One region of the Mesorhizobium sp. WSM4976 genome, then DNA from elsewhere that is predicted to be linked to it. Evidence: predicted binding sites of a transcription regulator. Region 1 holds the regulator's gene; each other region holds the start of a gene.
What was found. Region 1 encodes PhoB, which activates phosphate uptake and scavenging genes when phosphate is short. Its sites were predicted from a motif close to TGTCATNNANCTGTCAT; they were not measured.

Region 1 (4,527 bases):
CCGGCGAGGCGCTGGGCTTCGGTTTGGGCAGCCTGTTCGCCCTTATCGACCCTGCGCCTGTCGCTATGGTCGGCGTCAGCGCGGCCGCCTTCGACCTTATCGAGCCGGCGCTGAGGGAGGCGATCGCCCGGACCGCCGGCGGCCAGCACTCGAGCTCGATCTCCTTCGACACCGAGCCGAACGAGCTGCCGCTGATCCGCGAAGGCTGCGCCATGCGCGCGTTGACCTTCGTCGACCAGGAGATTTTCGCGCCGGGCGTCCAGGCGAGAACTGACGCGGCGGGGAAGAACGTGGCCTGAGCGCGTTTCCGATTCGCCGGAGATCAGCGAAGGCCTTTGAGCTTCGTCATTTCGGAGCGAAGCAGGAGCGAAGCTCCGTCGCGGAGACCCTGGAATCCGTGCCGTTACCTTGATCGTAGGGCGCAGCGGCGAAAAATCCGGACCGTCGCAACGCTTCGAGCCGCAGCATGGATCCGCGGGTCTGCGCCGAGTCGCTGCGCTCCTTGCTCCGCCCGTTGGTTGACGACGCACAAGCGTCTCGGCTACCCACCAGCGTGGATGCTGGAAGTGCCTGCCCCGTCACCACTTTGGCACCGTATCCTACTCCTCGCGGATGGCGTAACCCGCCCCGCGAATGGTGCGGATGACGTCCGGCATGCGGCCGTTGTTGACGGCCTTGCGCAGGCGGCCGACATGGACGTCCACCGTACGCTCGTCGATATAGATCGTCTCGCCCCAGACATTGTCGAGCAGTTGGCTGCGCGAGAACACGCGGCCGGGATGCCGCATCATGAATTCGAGCAGGCGGAACTCGGTCGGGCCGAGCCTGATCTCGCTCTTCTTGCGGTAGACGCGATGCGATTCGCGGTCGAGCACGATGTCGCCGACCTTGAGCACGCTGGACAGCACCTCAGGCTTGGCGCGGCGCAGCAGCGCCTTGACGCGCGCCATGAACTCCGGCGTCGAGAACGGCTTGACCAGATAGTCGTCGGCGCCGGTGGACAAACCTCGAACCCGATCGCTTTCTTCACCGCGCGCTGTCAGCATGATGATCGGCAGCCGCTCGGTTTCGGGCCGCATCCTGAGACGCCGGCAGAGCTCGATGCCTGAGACCGCCGGCACCATCCAGTCGAGCACGAGCAGGTCGGGAACGTTTTCCTGAAGGCGGATTTCGGCCTCGTCGCCGCGGGTCACCACTTCCACCTGGTAACCCTCGGATTCGAGATTGTAGCGGAGCAGCACCCCCAGCGGCTCCTCGTCCTCCACCACCATGATGCGTGGCGCGATCATCGGGGTAACCTTTTCCCTCAGGCGGCCGGCGCCGACATTGCCGTCTCGTCCTGCTTCGGACGGTTGGCGGGCAATTGCGTGCCGGTCAGCACATAATAGGCGTTCTCGGCGATGTTGGTCACATGGTCGCCGATGCGTTCGAGATTCTTGGCGCAGAATAGAAGATGCGTGCAAGGGGTGATGTTGCGCGGGTCTTCCATCATGTAGGTCAACAGCTCGCGGAACACCGAGGTGTATTTGACGTCGATGCGTTCGTCATCGTTGCGAAGCTTGGCCAGCGCCGCGGCATCGCCCACCGTATATTCCTGGATCACGCCCTGGACCTGGATCAGCACCAGCTGCGCCATGGAATCGATCGAATGCGTGAGGTCGCGCGGGGCGGTGCTGACGCCGACCGACCCGACGCGCTTGGCGATGTTCTTGGCGAGATCGCCGATGCGTTCGAGGTCGCCCGCCATGCGGATCGAGCCGACCACGTGGCGAAGATCGTCCGCCATCGGTTGGCGCTTGGCGATCAGCGTGATGGCGCGGTCGTCAAGCTCGCGCTGACGCGCATCCATGATGGCATCGTCGGAGACGACGCGCTGCGCCAGCGCATTGTCGCTTTCGAGCAGGGCCCTGGTCGAGCCGCCGACCATGGAGCCGGCGAGATCGCCCATGTCGGTGATGAGCCGGCTGATCTGCCTCAGATCCTCGTCGAAGGAGGCGACGGTATGTTCGGCCATGATTTTGTCCTCGTATGAACTCAGCCGAAGCGGCCGGTGATGTAGTCCTGGGTGCGCTTCTCGCGGGGCGAGGTGAAGATCTTCTCGGTCCGGTCGAATTCCACCAGCTCGCCCAGATACATGAACGCCGTCTGCCGTGACACGCGCGCCGCCTGCTGCATGTTGTGGGTGACGATGACGATCGTGTAGTCGGCCTGCAATTCGTCGATCAGTTCCTCGATCTTGGCGGTCGAGAGCGGATCGAGCGCCGAAGCCGGTTCGTCGAGCAGGATGACCTCCGGCTTCACCGCCACGGTGCGGGCGATGCAAAGGCGCTGCTGCTGGCCGCCGGAGAGGCTCTGGCCGCTGGCGTTGAGCTTGTCCTTGACCTCGTTCCACAGCGCCGCGCGCTTCAGCGCCGACTCGACGCGGCTGTCCATCTCGGCCTTGCTGATCTTCTCATAGAGCCTGACGCCGAAGGCGATGTTCTCGTAGATCGACATCGGGAACGGCGTCGGCTTCTGGAACACCATGCCGATCTTGGTCCTGAGCAGGTTGAGGTCCTGCGAGCGGTCGAGGATGTTCTTGCCGTCAAGCAGCACCTGACCCTCGGCGCTCTGCTTCGGATAGAGCTCGTAGATGCGGTTCAAGACGCGCAGCAGCGTCGACTTCCCGCAGCCCGACGGGCCAATGAAGGCGGTCACGCTGCGCTCGGGCAGGGACAAGTTGATGTCCTTCAGCGCCTTCGACTGGCCATAGTAGAAGTTGAGGTTCTTGATCTCGATCTTGGCCTTCTCGACGGTCGTGTCGGCTACGTTCAGGTCGGTGGACAACATCGGTTTCATCTGTCCTCTCTGCGTCCGGTTAGGCTGCGGGCGATGATGCTCAGCCCGAGAACCGTCAGGGTGATTATGAGTGCGCCCGTCCAGGCAAGTTGCTGCCATTCCTCGTAGGGGCTGAGAGCAAACTGGAAGATGGTCACCGGCAGGCTGGCCATCGGGGCATTGAGATTGCTCGACCAGAACTGGTTGTTGAGCGCGGTGAAGAGTAGCGGCGCCGTCTCGCCGGAGATACGGGCGATCGCCAGCAATATGCCGGTCACGATGCCGGACAGTGCCGCGCGGTAGGCGACGGAGCGGATCACCACCCAGCGAGGCGCGCCGATGGCGGTGCCCGCCTCGCGCAGCGCGTTGGGCACGAGGTTCAGCATGTCCTCGGTGGTTCGCACCACGACCGGGATCACCAGGATGGACAGGGCGACGGCGCCGGCAATGGCCGAGAAGTGCCCCATCGGCCGCACCATCAGCTCATAGACGAACAGGCCGACGATGATCGAGGGGGCCGACAAGAGGATGTCGTTGATGAAACGCACTACCGTGGTGAGCTTCGAGAAACGGCCATACTCGGCCATGTAGGTGCCCGCCAGCACGCCGATCGGCGTGCCGACGACGATGCCGATGATGGTCATCACGATGCTGCCGTAGATGGCGTTGAGCAGGCCGCCGGCATCGCCGGGCGGCGGCGTCATCTGCGTGAACACGGCGAGCGACACCCCGGAGAGCCCTTTGTAGAGCAGGGCGCCAAGGATCAGCGCCAGCCAGGCGAGGCCGATGCCGGCGGCGATGACGCACAGCGCCATCATCACGGCGTTCTTGCGCTTGCGGCTTTGGTGGAGCGATTGGGCAGTCGACATCGGTCAGGCTCCCGTGCGGCTATCGATGCGCAGCAGCATGTAGCGTGCGAGCGCCAGGATGATGAATGTTATGATGAACAGGATCAGGCCGAGGGCCACCAGCGAGGACGTGTAGATCGCGCCATCGGCCTCGGTGAACTCGTTGGCAATCGTCGCCGAGATCGTCGTGCCCGGCGCGAACAGCGAGGCGCTGATGCGATGCGCGTTGCCGATGACGAAGGTCACGGCCATTGTCTCGCCGAGCGCACGGCCGAGGCCGAGCATGACGCCGCCCATGATGCCGACGCGGGTGTAGGGAATGGTCACGCGCCGCGTCACCTCCCAGGTCGTGCAGCCGATGCCGTACGCCGATTCCTTCAGCACCGCCGGCACCGTGTCGAACACGTCCTTGGTGATCGAGGTGATGAAGGGCAGCACCATGATGGCCAGGATCAGCGAGGAGGTCAGCAGGCCGATGCCGTAGGGCGGCCCCGCAAACAGGCTGTTGAGGCCGGGGATGCCTTTGAAGAGCCAGATGATGAAGGGCTGGATCGTCGTTTGCAGGAACGGCGCGAAGACGAACAGGCCCCAGATGCCGTAGATGATCGAGGGAATGCCGGCCAAAAGCTCGACGGCGATGCCGATCGGGCGCCGCAGCGGGCGGGGGCAAAGCTCAGTCAGGAAGACGGCGATGCCGATGCCGATCGGCACGGCGATGATGATGGCGATGGCCGAGGTGACGATGGTGCCGTAGATGGGCGCCAGCGCGCCGAAATTCTCGGTCACCGGGTTCCAGGATCCGGTCGTCAGGAAGGATATTCCGAATTTCGACAGTGCTTCCCACGATCCGGCGATCAGCGAG
Region 2 (4,527 bases), on a different contig from region 1:
CCCTCGATGTCGATGGCGCCCTTGTAGCCGGCCAGCCGCAATTCGCTGATCACCCGCGTCCAGTCGCTATCGCCGAAGCCCGGCGTGCGCATTTGCACGAAAGGCAGGCGGCCGAACACGCCATGCTCGCGGATCACGTCCCAGCGCACCGTCGCGTCCTTGCCATGGACATGGAAGATGCGCGGCGCCCATTTGCGGATCTGCGGCATCGGATCGATCAGGTAGACGAGTTGGTGGCAGGGCTCCCATTCCAGCCCGAGATTATCGTTGGGCAATTCGTTGAACATAAGCTCCCAGGCGTCTGGGTTGTGGGCGATGTTCCAGTCGCCGCTCGCCCAGTTGCCGTCCATGGCGCAGTTCTCAAAGGCGATGCGCACGCCCTTGTCGGCGGCGCGCCTGGCGAGCGGTCCCCACACCTCGCGGAAGCGCGGCAGGCTGTCGGTCAGCTTCTTGCCGCGCAGGCGGCCGGTGAAGCCGCAGACCATCGAAGCGCCGAACAGATGCGCGTTGTCGATCACCGTCTCCCAAGCCGCGAGCACGCCGCGATCGACCTCGCCGCTCTCCAGCGGATTGCCGAACACACCGAGCGACGACACGGTGACGTCCGCATCGCCGATCGCGTCGCGGATCTCGCCGGCCAGCCGAGGCAGGTCCTTGCCGCCCAGCGTCTGCCAGAAAAAGGGCTGGATGCTCTCGAACCCCAGCGGCAGGATCTGTTTCACGTAGGCGGCCGGATCGTCGAGATTGGCCCGCACCATGGTGCCGATCCTGATATCGAGAAGCGGGTTTGGCATCGTCATCCTTCCTGGGCCTCGATCGCCACGCGCCGTCCGGCCTCCGCGCTTTCGATCGCGCCGAAGACCATGGCGAGGCTTTTGATGTTGTCGGCGCCGCGGGTCTCCGGCTCGGTGCCGGTTTCGATCGCGCGCATGAAATCCTGGATGATGCCGAGATGTCCGCCCACCCGATCGGCCGGGTCGAGCGCCGGCACCTCGATGGCTTGCGTCTTGTCGATGATGCCGTCGCGGCCGGACGCAACCACTTCCGCCTTCAGCCCGTCATGGCCATCCCACAGCAGGCTGCCGCGCTCCGCGACGATGCGCCAGCTGCCCTCCCAGCTCGTGCGGAAACCGTCGGCGCACCAGGAGCCGGCATAGGTGAAGACCTTGCCGTCGCCGAGGTCGAAGACGGCGCTGGCCGACGAGCCCTGCCGGTACCAGGAACTGGCCGGCTCCCATTCCTGGCAATAAACGCTGGCCGGCTCGCCGGCGACCATGTAGCGCGCGGCGTCAAAGGTGTGGATCGCCATGTCCAGCAGCAGCACGTGGTCCATCTCCTCGCGAAAGCCGCCAAAATGCGGCGCGATGAAGAAGTCGGCATGGATACTGGTCGGCTTGCCGATGGCGCCGGAATCCAGGAAGCGCCGGATCCGCCTGACATTGGCGACATAGCGCCGGTTCTGCACGACCGCATGGACGCGGTCGGCGCGACGCGCCGCATCGATAATGGCCCGCGCATTCTCTGGGCTGTCGGCCAGCGGCTTTTCGGTGAGCAGATGGCAATGATGGGCAAAAGCCGAAAGCGCGACGGCGCGGCGTGCCGCCGGGACCACGACATCGAACACGGCGTCGGGTTTCGTCTCCTCGAGAACGGCGTCGAGGCTGGTGCCGATGACGGCTTTGGTAAGATCGTATTCGCGCGCCCTCGTTTGCGCCCGCTCGGCGTCGAGGTCGACAAGGCCGGCAATCGCGAGCCCGTCGATCTGCCTTGCGGCATCGAGCCACTGCTTGCTCATGGCTCCGCACCCGACCAGGACGACCTTCATCATCCAGCGCTCCTCCTCCGCCCGGCCCCTCCAGTCCGAGTGTCACGGCATTTCCGGCATCACCGTAAACGTTTTTCCGTAAACGTTTACGAGAACACACCCGATGGCGTAGAATGTCAATCACCCGCTCGCGAAAATCGACATCCACTGCTTGGCCTGAAGGGCGGCCGGTGCTAGCGAAGACAGGGGGAGAACCGGCATTGGCGTCCAGCATCCACGATCTCGCGCGTCACCTGAACATTTCGATCGGCACGGTGTCCCGGGCGCTGAACGGCCGCGCCGATGTCAATGCGGAGACGCGCCAACGCGTGCTCGAGGCGGCCAGGAAGCTGAACTATTCGCCCAACCAGTCCGGCCGCAGCCTGAGGAAAGGCGCCACTCATTCGATCGCCTTCATGCTGCAACCGCATCCCGGCGACCAGCAATATGGCGAGCCGTTCTTCATCCCGTTCCTGACCGGTCTGCAGGCGCGGCTCGCCGAGAGCGACCTCGATCTGATGGTGGTCATGGGTGAGCCCGGCCAATATCAGCCGGAGAGGCTGCGCCGCGTGGTTGAGACGCGCCGGGCCGACGCTGTCGTGTTGGCCAATACAAGGCGGGAAGACGACCGGATAGACTATCTCAGCAAGGCCGGTTTTCCCTTCGCCACGCTTGGGCGAAGTCAATCCGGCGGCGACACCTATCCTTCGCTCGATATCGATTTCGAGAGGGCGGGTGAGGAAGCAGTCGACCGGCTGGTCGCGCGCGGCCACCGCCGCATCGCCGCCATCCGCCCTTCGCTCGATCTCAACTTCGGCTACCTGTTCCTCGACGGCTACCGCAAGGCGCTGAAGCGGCACGGCATCGAAATCGATCCCGGCCTGATCGCCGACGGCTTCATCAACGAGACCGGCGGCTATCAGGTGACGCCGCGCGTCATGCTCTCCAAGGACCGGCCGACAGCCATCATCTTCAACAATGACGCCATGGCCCTCGGCGGCTGCAAGGCGCTGGCCGAAATGGGCATCCGGCCCGGCCACGACATCGCGGTGATCGTCATCGTCGACACGCCGCTTTGCCGCTACTTCTCGCCGGCGCTGACCGCCTTCCGTCCATCGCTGGAGCCGATGGGCCGCCGGCTGGCCGAAATGCTGCTGGCCTCGCTTCCGGCTTTCGCTGGCCCCGAAGGCACACGTATCATCCGAGAGATCTGGCCGCTGGAACTGGTCGCCAGAGAAAGCGATTGAGCGCCTTTTCCTTCTCCTCTCGTGGGAGAAGGAAAAGCGCACCCAACCTGTCACGCAACCATCACGTTCACGCCCTAGACCGCTCGACGGCAAGGGCTGCCCGCATCGTCGATGCCGTGCCCTTTTGAGCCAGTGGCCGCTCTGCTCTTCAAGAAGGGGATATCGATGAAACATCTCAACCGAACCGCCGCGCTCGGCGCGCTGCTCGCCCTGTTCACTGCCATGACGCCGGCGCTCGCCGACGGCGTCGTTTATCTCAACAAGGGGCTCGTAGGCGTCGGCCGCATTCCGGCCATCCAGAAGGATAAGTTCGGCGAGACCTTCGGTTCGGGTTCCGGCATGGCGATCGACACCAAGTCCTGGGCGCGCGACGGCGCGGGCTACAAGGGCTCGCTCTGGCTGCTGCCCGACCGCGGCTACAATGTCGTCGGCACCACCGATTATCGCCCGCGGCTCAACACCATAGCAATCGAGCTGACCCCGACGGCTCCTGGCGTGGCCCCAGTCGTCGGGAAGGAACAGACCGGCGTTAAGGCGACGCTCGCCGATACGATGCTCTTGACCGACGACAAGGGCGCCGACGCGACCGGCCTCGATCCGTTGAACGGAGTGCGTCCGGCCGCGGGCGATTTGCCGATCTTGCCGCAGGCGGACAACGGCAAGCTTTCGCTGGACGACGAAGCGATCGTGCGCCTGCCCGACGGCACCATGTTCATCTCCGACGAATACGGCCCCAACATCTATCGGTTCTCGGCCGAAGGGCGGCTGATGTCGGCGACGCAGCCGCCCGCGGCGCTGGTGCCGATGCGCCACGGCAAGCCGAACTTCGCTTCCGACAATCCAGGCCCGGGCGCGGCCGAGCCAGATCCGAAGGATCCCGAGACCGGCCGCCAGAATAACCAGGGCCTCGAAGGCATGTCGATGACGCCCGACGGCAAGTTCCTGATCGCCGTGCTACAGTCGGCGACCCGCCAGGACGGCGGCGATTCCGGCTCGACGCGCCAGAACACCCGCGCGCTGGTCTATGACGCTTCCGAGCTCGCTCATCTCAAGCTGGCGCATGAATACGTCGTGCCGCTGCCGGTCTTCAAGGACGCCAAGGGCAAGACCAAGGTCGCTGCGCAAAGCGAGATCGTCGCGCTCTCCGACACCAGCTTCCTGATGCTGGCACGCGACTCGGGCAACGGCCAGGGTCTCAAGGGCGACGAGTCGCTCTACCGCAAGATCGAGATCGTCGACCTCTCCGCAGCCACCGACATCGCCAACGGTCCGTTCGACGCCGCCGACCAGCCGGTGGCGCCGAAAGGCGTGCTCGAGCCATCGGTGACGCCGGCCAGGCTGACGCCGTTCATCGACATCAACGACAAGCGCGAGCTCGGCCGCTTCGGCCTGCACAATGGCGCGCCGAACGACAGGAACAACCTGTCCGAGAAGTGGGAGGCGATGTCGCTGGTCTCCGTGCTCGACCCGAAGCTT
Region 3 (4,527 bases), on a different contig from region 1:
TGGCGCCGCTGCTCGCCGAACTGGAGGAGCGCGGCCTGATCGAGCGCGACGATCATGCAGAGGACAAGCGCGTGCGGAAACTCAGCCTGACCGGGGCGGCCAAGGCGGCAATGCCCGCTTGGCGCCTCAAGGTGCGCCGACACGAAAACCGTTTCCTGGAGCGTCTCAGCAGGAAGGAACGGGCGACACTGCTGCGGCTGCTGCGCCTGATCTGGGTGGATGAGGCGGAGTGAGCGCGGCGCGCTCCCACTCTAGCAAAACAATCCGATAGCAGCGCATTCTGCCGGGTTGATTCAATCTACTGCGCAGAGGGAACATCGGAGAGGCTGGCGGGACAGCACCTCGCTGCCCGGCAGGACAGAGGGGTGTGAAGGACCGCGGCGTAACGGGCTTCTTTCACGCCCTCACCGCGTCAGATCGAGCGCCGCCGTCAGGTCGCCCATCGGCGCCTGGTCGTTGTTGCGCAGCGCCTTGTCGCGGGCGACGATGCCTTGCAGCACCGGCAGGTCGTAGCGGTTGGTGATGAAGCGCAGGATCGAGGTGGTGTCGTACTGCGTGTGGTCGACAATGCCCATCTTCGCGTAGGGCGAGATGATGAAGGCCGGGACGCGGTTGCCCGGGCCCCAGCGGTCGGCCTTTGGCGGGGCGACATGATCCCAGAAGCCGCCATTCTCGTCATAGGTGACGACCACCAGCATATGCGCCCATTGCGGGCTCTTCTCCAGATGCGAAACGATATCGGCCAGATGCTGGTCGCCCGAGGTCACGTCGGCATAGCCGGCATGTTCGTTGAGGTTGCCCTGCGGCTTGTAGAAGGTGACCTGCGGCAGCTTGCCGTCGTCGATCGCCTTGATGAACGCTTCGCCGCCGAGGCCGCCGTCCTTGATATGCTCGGCGCGCGCGGCGGTGCCCGGCGCGTAAGCCGCGAAATAGTTGAAGGGCTGGTGGTGGAACTGGAAGTTCGGCACCGGTGTCGCGTTCTTGCCGTCGAGCGCGGCCTGCCAGGCGCCTGAATACCAGGCCCAGGAGATGCCCTTGAGCGACAGGAGATCACCGATGGTGATCTCCTGCTGCGGCGGCAGCGTGGTCGGCTGCGTCGGGTCGGCGAGCGCCTTGTCGCCGCCCTCGGCCGGCTTGTTGGCGCTCGGCTGGTAGGGCGGCTGCATGGTGTTGACGGCGTAGAAGTCGGGCGTGATGGCGCCGTCATTGGCGAATTTCGGTACGCCGGCCAGCGCCGAGGCGGGCGAATTGTCAGCCGGCTTCAGCGTCACGCCATCCGGTTCGACGATAGCGATCTGGCCCTTCACCGGGCTGGTGTCGGCATTGGGATAATAAGGCACGCAGGCGCAGGCCAGCATGAAATGGTTGAGGAAGGAGCCGCCGAAGGCTCCCTGGAAGAAATTGTCCGCCAGAACGTATTTCTTGGCAATGCTCCACATTGGCAGATTGGACCCGTCGTAATGGCCCATCACCAGCGAGCCGGAATCGGCCCAGGCGACGAACTTGTCGTTCCGGCCGCCGTCGATCTGCATCTGCTCCTGGTAGAAGCGGTGCCACAGGTCGTGCGTGACGACGTTGGTGCCCTCGTTGAAGCCCTTGGGGTCGTCGATGGCAAAGACGGCGTTGGGAAGATGCGCGCTCTGCGCCTCCGTCACCGCCGGCGTGACGCCCTTGCCGGTCAGCCCGCCCCAGACCGGGGGCAATTCGGAGAGCGGCTTGCCGTCGCGGTCGAGCTGGCGCGCTTGGTCGGGCGACACATTGGCGAGGCCATTGGCGCCGGGGAAGCCACCATAGAGATTATCGAAGCTGCGGTTCTCGGCGTAGATGACGACCACGGTGTCGATCTTGTCGTAGCCGGGAGGAGCCGCATGGGCAGCGGCGGAGAGCGATGCCAGCGCCGTGGAGGCGAGGCAAAAGGTGAGAAGGGACCGGGTCATTGAAGGATGCCTCGTGGCTTGGGAATGGCTGGAGGACGGCAATGCAGGAACGCAACTGCATCAATGCCCAGCTACTTCGACGCCTTGTCACCTATGTGACAGTTCTGCGAGGTTCGAACACGGTTTCGTGAGCGAGAAAGCCGGTCATCAATCCGTTGCACTTGAAGCTTACGTCGCGAACGAAATCAGGTGAAGGGAAATCAGGGATATCGCCGCAGACGATGGGACGGAAAGGTCACGCGATCGCCCTTGTGGCGGCTTCGATCGTCGGCTTGACCGCGCCTGCCAACACCGCGGAGCCGTCGGGCGTCCATCCCGGCCCGATGTCGCGCCAGGAAGCCTATGCGCGCGCCGAGGCGCTGACGGCGCTCGGGCGGCAGATGTTCTTCGATCCTTCGCTTTCGGCCTCGGGCAGGCAGGCCTGCTCATCCTGCCACGATCCCAACCACGCTTTCGGACCGGCCTCGGCTTCGCCGGTCGAGATGGGCGGAGCCAAGCTCGACCAGCCCGGCGTTCGCGCGGTGCCGTCGCTGCGCTATTTGCAGGCGACGCCCGCCTTCACCGAGCATTTTCACGACTCCGAGGACGAAGGCGACGAGAGCGTCGACAATGGCCCGACCGGGGGGCTCACCTGGGACGGCCGGGCCGACCACGGCAAGGACCAGGCGAGAATCCCGCTGCTCTCTCCCTTCGAGATGGGCAACAAGGATGAGGCCCAGGTGGCCGCCCGCCTGCGCAAGGCGCCCTATGCAATGGCGTTCGAGGCTGCCTTTGGCGCCGATGTCTTCGACCATCCGCGGGACGCCTTCGATGCCGCGGTGGAAGCGCTCGGCACATTCGAGCAGAGCAGTGCCGATTTCTACCCCTATTCCAGCCGCTACGACGCCTTTCTCGCAGGCAAGGCACAGCTCTCCGCGCAGGAATTGCGCGGCCGCATGCTGTTCGAGGACGAGGCGAAGGGCAATTGCGCGAGCTGCCATTTGAGCGAGCCGGCCAATGACGGCGAGCCGCCGCAGTTCACCGACTACGGCCTCATCGCGATCGCCGTGCCGCGCAATCCGGCTCTCCCCGCCAATGCCGATCCCGATTATTTCGACCTCGGCCTGTGCGGCCCGCTGCGCACCGACTTCAAGGGACGCGCCGAATTTTGCGGCCTGTTCAAGACGCCGACACTGCGCAACGTGGCCTTGCGCAAGAGCTTCTTCCATAATGGCTATTTCCACACGCTTCGCGAGGCGGTGGCCTTCTACGCCAGCCGCGACAGCGATCCGGCGCGCTGGTATCCGAAGAGGGCCGACGGCACGGTCGACAAATTCGACGACCTGCCAAAAGCCTACTGGCCGAACCTCAACACCGACCCGCCCTTCAACGGCAGAAAGCCCGGCGACAAGCCTGCGCTGACCGACGCCGAGATCGATGATATCGTCGCCTTCCTCGGCGCGCTGACCGACGCCGATCAGACGGGACACTGAGGCTGGGGGGCCAGTTAGGAAGGCCTGTTGCGAGACTGATTCAAGGCGGCGCGGCCCCGGTTGCCGCCTCTTATTGCCCCGGCGCGTAGCGGCTCACCACCATGCCGCAGGCATAGGGTCTCGAGCCGAGGAGCGTCAGCCCGGCGAACCCGCCTTTGTCGAAGATGCGGCGGCCGCTGCCCAGAACCGCCGGATTGATGAACAGCTGGAACTCGTCCACCAGACCGGCGGCGATCAACGCCGAGGCGAAGCCGGCGCCGCCGAACACGGCGATGTCGCCGCCCTCGCCCTGCTTCAGCGCATCGACCTCGCGCGGCAGGTCGCCGCTTACGACCCGTGTCCGTTCCCAGCGCGAAGCTCCGAGCTTGTCGCTCGCCACCACCTTCTCAGCCTCGATGATGCGCCGAGCAAAGGCATAGAAGCGATCCTTCGGATATTTCTTCGCCGCATTGCCCCAATGGGCAAGGTAGCCCTGCTCCGCCATCTTGCGGCTCAACAGGATGGTGTCGACGGTGGTGAGGACGGCGTTGAAATCCTGTTTGAGCTCCTCGTCCCAGGCGCTGTCGTCGCCCCATTCCCACAGCTGCCAGCGACGATCCTCATCGGAGCCGACAAAGCCATCCACCGACATTTGCATCTGAAGGATCAGCCTCCTCATGCTCGTTCTCCTCGCCAATGATTTACTTTTGGAACCATTTGACGCAACGCGGTAACGGTGTCAATAGTAAATTGATTTACAAATGGAATCATATTGATGACATCCAAGGGACGGTCTGGCTGCCCGATCAGCCTTTCGCTCGAATTGCTGGGCGACCGCTGGACGCTGCTCATCATCCGCGACCTGGCCTTCGCGGGGAAACGGCATTTTCGCGAATTCCTGCTGTCCGATGAAGGCATCTCGTCGCGCACGCTGGCCGAGCGGTTGCGGACGCTGCAGGACGAAGGCATCCTCACCCGCAGCGACGATCCTAGCCATGGCCTGAAGGCGATCTACCGGCTGACCGAGGCCGGCATCGACCTATTGCCGGTGCTGGCGACGCTAGGCGCCTGGGGCAGCAAACACCGCAAGGCCGACGACAAGCTTGCCCAAATCGCCGATGACCTCGCGGCCGGCGGCG
Region 4 (4,527 bases), on a different contig from region 1:
GGCGGCGGTGCTCGCATCGACGGTGTTCTACGGCTACAATCTAGTCCTAGCCCGGCAGCAGGCTCTATTGGCCAAGCCGGTCGAGATCATGCTGTTCCAGAACCTCTTCGTTGGGATCATCCTTGGTTGCGCAGCACCTTGGCTCGCGGTTGCGCTGCCGGGAGATCTCTGGCTGCCCTTGGTCGGGGTGGCGCTGCTGTCGCTCGCGGGGCAGTTCCTGATGAGCTGGTCCTATGCCCGCGCCGAAGCGCAATATCTGATCCCGACCGAATATTCCGCCTTTATCTGGGCGATCGCGCTTGGCTGGTTCCTCTTCGGCGAGAAGCTGGCCTGGACCACGCTTGCCGGCGCATGCCTCATCGTCGCCGGCTGCCTGATCGCGGCGCGCGCCAATCCGAAGCTTGCCGAGCCGATCGAAGCGGCGATGTGAGGCGGTCTTCCAGGCCGGCCGCCTAACCTTGCGGGTTCTGCGCCTTAAGGCGCACGCCCCTGCCGCCGCGCTCGCTGGCGTGGTTCTCGCCGATCAGCTCCACACCGACCTCGTCGAGCGCCTGGATGACCTTCATCAGCGTGTCCACTACGCCCCTGACCACGCCCTCCCTCGCTTCCATGCGCTGGATCGTCGGCAGGGAAACGCCGGCGCGCTCGGTGAGCGTCTTCTGGTCGATGCCGGTCAACGCCCGCGCGGCACGCATCTGTGCGGCAGTGATCATCGGCTGAACCTTCTTCTGAAAAACGAAAGATGTGTATTTTAAAGATTACAATATCTCAAGCATCATTTTAAATGTTTCAACCATCGATGTCGCTGTCTGTCACCACTTTGCGCCGCTGCAACAGGCGTGCCGCGAGCCAGCACAGCATGGCCCAGGCGAAGCCCGCGCACCAGCCGGCAAGCACGTCGGACGGCCAGTGCACGCCGAGATAGACGCGGCTGGTGCCGACCAGCACGGTGATCAGCACGGCAAGGCAAAGCACGTAGATTTTCGTCCGGCGATCCGGAAGGAAGCGCGCGGCCAAAGAGCCGAGCGTCAGATAGGTCACCGCCGATAGCATGGCGTGTCCGCTTGGAAAGGACAGCGACGTTTCGGTGGCCAGGTGCGAGACGAGGTCCGGCCGGGGACGGTCGATCTCGAGCTTGAGCAAGGTGGAAAGCACTTGCCCGCCCGCCACCGCCGCGAACACGAACAGCGCGGTTGAAGGCCTGCGGATCAACAGCAGGTAGATGATCGTCGCGGTCGTGATCAGCACCAGCACGACGGTGCTGCCAAGCGAGGTGACGTCGCGTATGGCTCCCTGCAGCCAAAGCGGACCTATCGGGCTATCCGGCTGCCCGGCATGGCGGAAGGCAAGCAGGATCTCGGTGTCGAAGGCATGCGGCGTCGTGGCCCGCGCCACCTCCATCAATTCTTCGAAACCCCACAGCCCGCCAGCGATCACCAGCCCGGCCAGAAGCAGGGGGAATTCGATCTTGGCAAACAGCGCTCCGACGGATGGCTTCATGGAAGACTCGAGGGTTAGAGCTTCTGCATATAGGGCCCGAGCGTGATCAGGGCGACGGCGGCGATCGCCAGCACCATGCCGGTCGACTGGAACGCATTGAGCCGTTCGCCGAAAAAGGCGACTGCCACGACATTGACCGCGACAAGCTGGATCACTGCCGACAGGCTGAATGCCACCGACATGCCGAATTCGCGCACCAACCTCAGCATGATCAGGTTGCCGGCCGTATAGAGCGCCAGCGTCACAAGTAGCTTGACCAGGCTGGGCGCCAGGCCCCATTGCTTGGCGGCCATCGCCGCCAGCAGGAACATCACGGTCGAAATACCGAGCTGCGCCAGTCCCCAGAAACTCACTTTTGCCATCCCTTTGCAGGTTCTCGCCGGCGCTCTTGTTCCCGAACCACGCCACAGCGTCAAGCCGATCCGGCAGCGAACAGGCTGCGGGGAGCGGCAGCGCCTTGGACGCCCGGGCAAACAATTGTCCACGATCGATCCCGCCGATGTCACGCAAATGTGATCGGCGCGCTTTAGGGGTCTGAAGGTCCAGCTCAAGCCACCTCAATAAGCCAGAGGAACACTATGACCGCGACCCCTGAAACCCGCTTCCGCACCAGCCAGCTCGAGGAAAATGACGGTCCTCCCGTCAACCCGACCGACAACCGCACCATGGGCGAGATCATTGCCGCGCGCTTCTCGCGCCGCGGCTTTCTCATGGGCTCGCTGGCCATCTCGGCCATCGCCGCCACCGTCAGCCCGCTGGCGCTGGTCGCCGCCGACGAGGCGCGCGCGGCGGAAGGCTCCGCTTTCAAATTCGACGAGCTTGAGGCCGGCATCGACGATAAGCACCATGTCGCGCCCGGCTATGATGCCGACGTGCTGTTGCGCTGGGGCGATCCGCTGTTTGCCGATTCGCCGGAGTTCAATCCGCTGAAGCAGTCAGCCGAGGCTCAGGCAAAACAGTTCGGCTACAACAATGACTATGTCGGCTACATCCCGATCGACGGCTCGGCCGAGCACGGGCTTTTGGTCGTCAACCACGAATACACCAACCCGCATCTGATGTTCCCCGGCATCGTTTCGATCGTCGAGAAGGACGGCAAAAAAGCCGCCGAGGTCGCGCCGCTCTCGAAGGAGCAGGTTGATGTCGAGATGGCCGCGCATGGCGGGACCATCGTCGAGATTCGCAAGGAAGGCGGCAAATGGCAGGTGATGCGCGACGGCAAGCTCAACCGCCGCATCATGTCGACCACCGAGATGGCGATCTCCGGCCCAGCCGCCGGTCATGACCGCCTCAAGACCAGTGCCGACCCCTCCGGCACCAAGGTTATCGGCACGCTCAACAATTGCGCTGGCGGCGTGACGCCTTGGGGCACCTATGTGATGGCCGAAGAGAACATCCACGGCTATTTCTCTGGCGAGCTGCCGCAAGGCCACAGGGAAGCCGCCAATTACAAGCGCCTCGGCATACCGGAAGGCGCCTATGAGTGGGGCGCGCATTACGAGCGCTTCAACCTCACCAAGGAGCCGAACGAGCCGAACCGTTTCGGCTGGATCGTCGAGGTCGACGTCAACGACCCGACCTCGACACCGAGGAAGCGCACCGCCATGGGCCGCTTCAAGCACGAGGGTGCGGAGTCGATCGTCGCCAGGGACGGCCGCGTCGTCTTCTATCTCGGCGACGACGAGCGCTTCGACTATGTCTACAAATTCGTCACCGCCGGCACGTTCAACCCCAACGACCGCGCCGCCAACATGAACCTGCTCGACGACGGCACGCTGCATGTGGCGAAATTCGCCGAGGACGGCTCGGTCGAGTGGATGCCGATCGTCTTTGGCCAAGGCCCGCTGACGGCTGAGAATAGCTTTGCGTCCCAGGCCGACGTTCTCATTGAGACGCGGCGCGCTGCTGACCTGCTCGGCGCCACCAAGATGGACCGGCCGGAAGACATTCAGCCCAATGCCGGCAACGGCAAGGTCTATGTCATGCTGACCAACAATTCCAAGCGCAAGGCCGAACAGATCGACGCCGCCAACCCGCGTGCTTCCAATGCCTTCGGCCATATCATCGAGATCGTTGAGGACGGCGGCGATTTCGCCGCCAGCAAGGGCAAGTGGGAAGTGCTGCTGAAATGCGGCGATCCTTCCGTTGCCGATGTCGGCGCCACCTTCTCGACGGCGACCAGCGCCCATGGCTGGTTCGGCATGCCGGACAATTGCGCCGTCGATTCTGCCGGACGCCTCTGGGTCGCCACCGACGGCCAGGGCCCGAAGGCCACCGGCCGCACCGATGGCCTGTGGGCGGTGGACACCGAAGGCGCGGCGCGGGCGACATCAAAGCTGTTCTTCCGCGTGCCGATCGGCGCCGAAATGTGCGGCCCGCTCTTCGCGCCGGATGACCAGACGGCTTTTGTCGCCGTCCAGCATCCGGGTGACGGCGGCGAGGACTGGGAAGGCTTTGGCCGTCCGTCCTATTACGAGGATCCGTCGACCCGCTGGCCGGACTTCAAGCCGGACATGCCGGTGCGGCCGTCCGTCGTTGCGATCACGAAGCAGGGCGGCGGCAAGATCGCGGTTTAAGCTTGCGGACTCGGCGTCGGGGTTGGCGGAGTCCCCCGACGTCGCGTCTCACCCCGCCCGCTGGACCACCGCGATGTTCATCGCGCTGCGCAGCCGGAAGCCGATCGACTCGTAAAGCTTTATCGCCGCGGCGTTGTTGGCGAAGGCGTGCAGATATGGCACCTCGCCGCGCGCCATGATGCGGTTGGCCACAAACAGCGACAACAGCCTGGCAAGACCGCCGCCGCGAAAATCCGGATGCGAGCAGACGCCGCTGAGTTCCGAATAGCCGGGCTGCTTCATGCGCTCGCCGGCCATCGCGGCCAGCCTGCCGTCGATCTTCACGCCCCAGAATTCACCGAGGCTCAAGGCTTCGAGCGTGAACGGGCCAGGTTTCGTCAGCGAGGCGAGCGCAAGCATCTCGGCCGCGTCCTGCCGCATCAATTGCTCGATCCGAGGGTCGGCGACCGTG

Region 2: the regulator PhoB is predicted to act here: its motif matches at 3,100-3,116, upstream of P9272_RS10760 (esterase-like activity of phytase family protein).
Region 3: the regulator PhoB is predicted to act here: its motif matches at 2,080-2,096, upstream of P9272_RS26670 (acid phosphatase).
Region 4: the regulator PhoB is predicted to act here: its motif matches at 2,001-2,017, upstream of P9272_RS07385 (PhoX family phosphatase).

The regions. Positions count from the first base shown of each region.
Region 1 is NZ_JARTVT010000021.1:123,968-128,494, forward strand. Features, by position in the region: gene P9272_RS24585 (ROK family protein) at 1-299, shown strand, start outside; gene phoB (phosphate regulon transcriptional regulator PhoB) at 600-1,289, opposite strand; gene phoU (phosphate signaling complex protein PhoU) at 1,307-2,014, opposite strand; gene pstB (phosphate ABC transporter ATP-binding protein PstB) at 2,035-2,838, opposite strand; gene pstA (phosphate ABC transporter permease PstA) at 2,835-3,686, opposite strand; gene pstC (phosphate ABC transporter permease subunit PstC) at 3,690-4,527, opposite strand, start outside.
Region 2 is NZ_JARTVT010000007.1:122,298-126,824, forward strand. Features, by position in the region: gene P9272_RS10745 (sugar phosphate isomerase/epimerase) at 1-794, opposite strand, end outside; gene P9272_RS10750 (Gfo/Idh/MocA family oxidoreductase) at 797-1,828, opposite strand; gene P9272_RS10755 (LacI family DNA-binding transcriptional regulator) at 2,026-3,051, shown strand; gene P9272_RS10760 (esterase-like activity of phytase family protein) at 3,274-4,527, shown strand, end outside.
Region 3 is NZ_JARTVT010000025.1:26,256-30,782, reverse strand. Features, by position in the region: gene P9272_RS26675 (MarR family transcriptional regulator) at 1-233, shown strand, start outside; gene P9272_RS26670 (acid phosphatase) at 405-1,937, opposite strand; gene P9272_RS26665 (cytochrome-c peroxidase) at 2,159-3,409, shown strand; gene P9272_RS26660 (dihydrofolate reductase family protein) at 3,480-4,067, opposite strand; gene P9272_RS26655 (helix-turn-helix domain-containing protein) at 4,164-4,527, shown strand, end outside.
Region 4 is NZ_JARTVT010000004.1:305,266-309,792, reverse strand. Features, by position in the region: gene P9272_RS07405 (DMT family transporter) at 1-430, shown strand, start outside; gene P9272_RS07400 (transcriptional regulator) at 453-713, opposite strand; gene P9272_RS07395 (phosphatase PAP2 family protein) at 790-1,500, opposite strand; gene P9272_RS07390 (hypothetical protein) at 1,515-1,853, opposite strand; gene P9272_RS07385 (PhoX family phosphatase) at 2,079-4,076, shown strand; gene P9272_RS07380 (GNAT family N-acetyltransferase) at 4,125-4,527, opposite strand, start outside.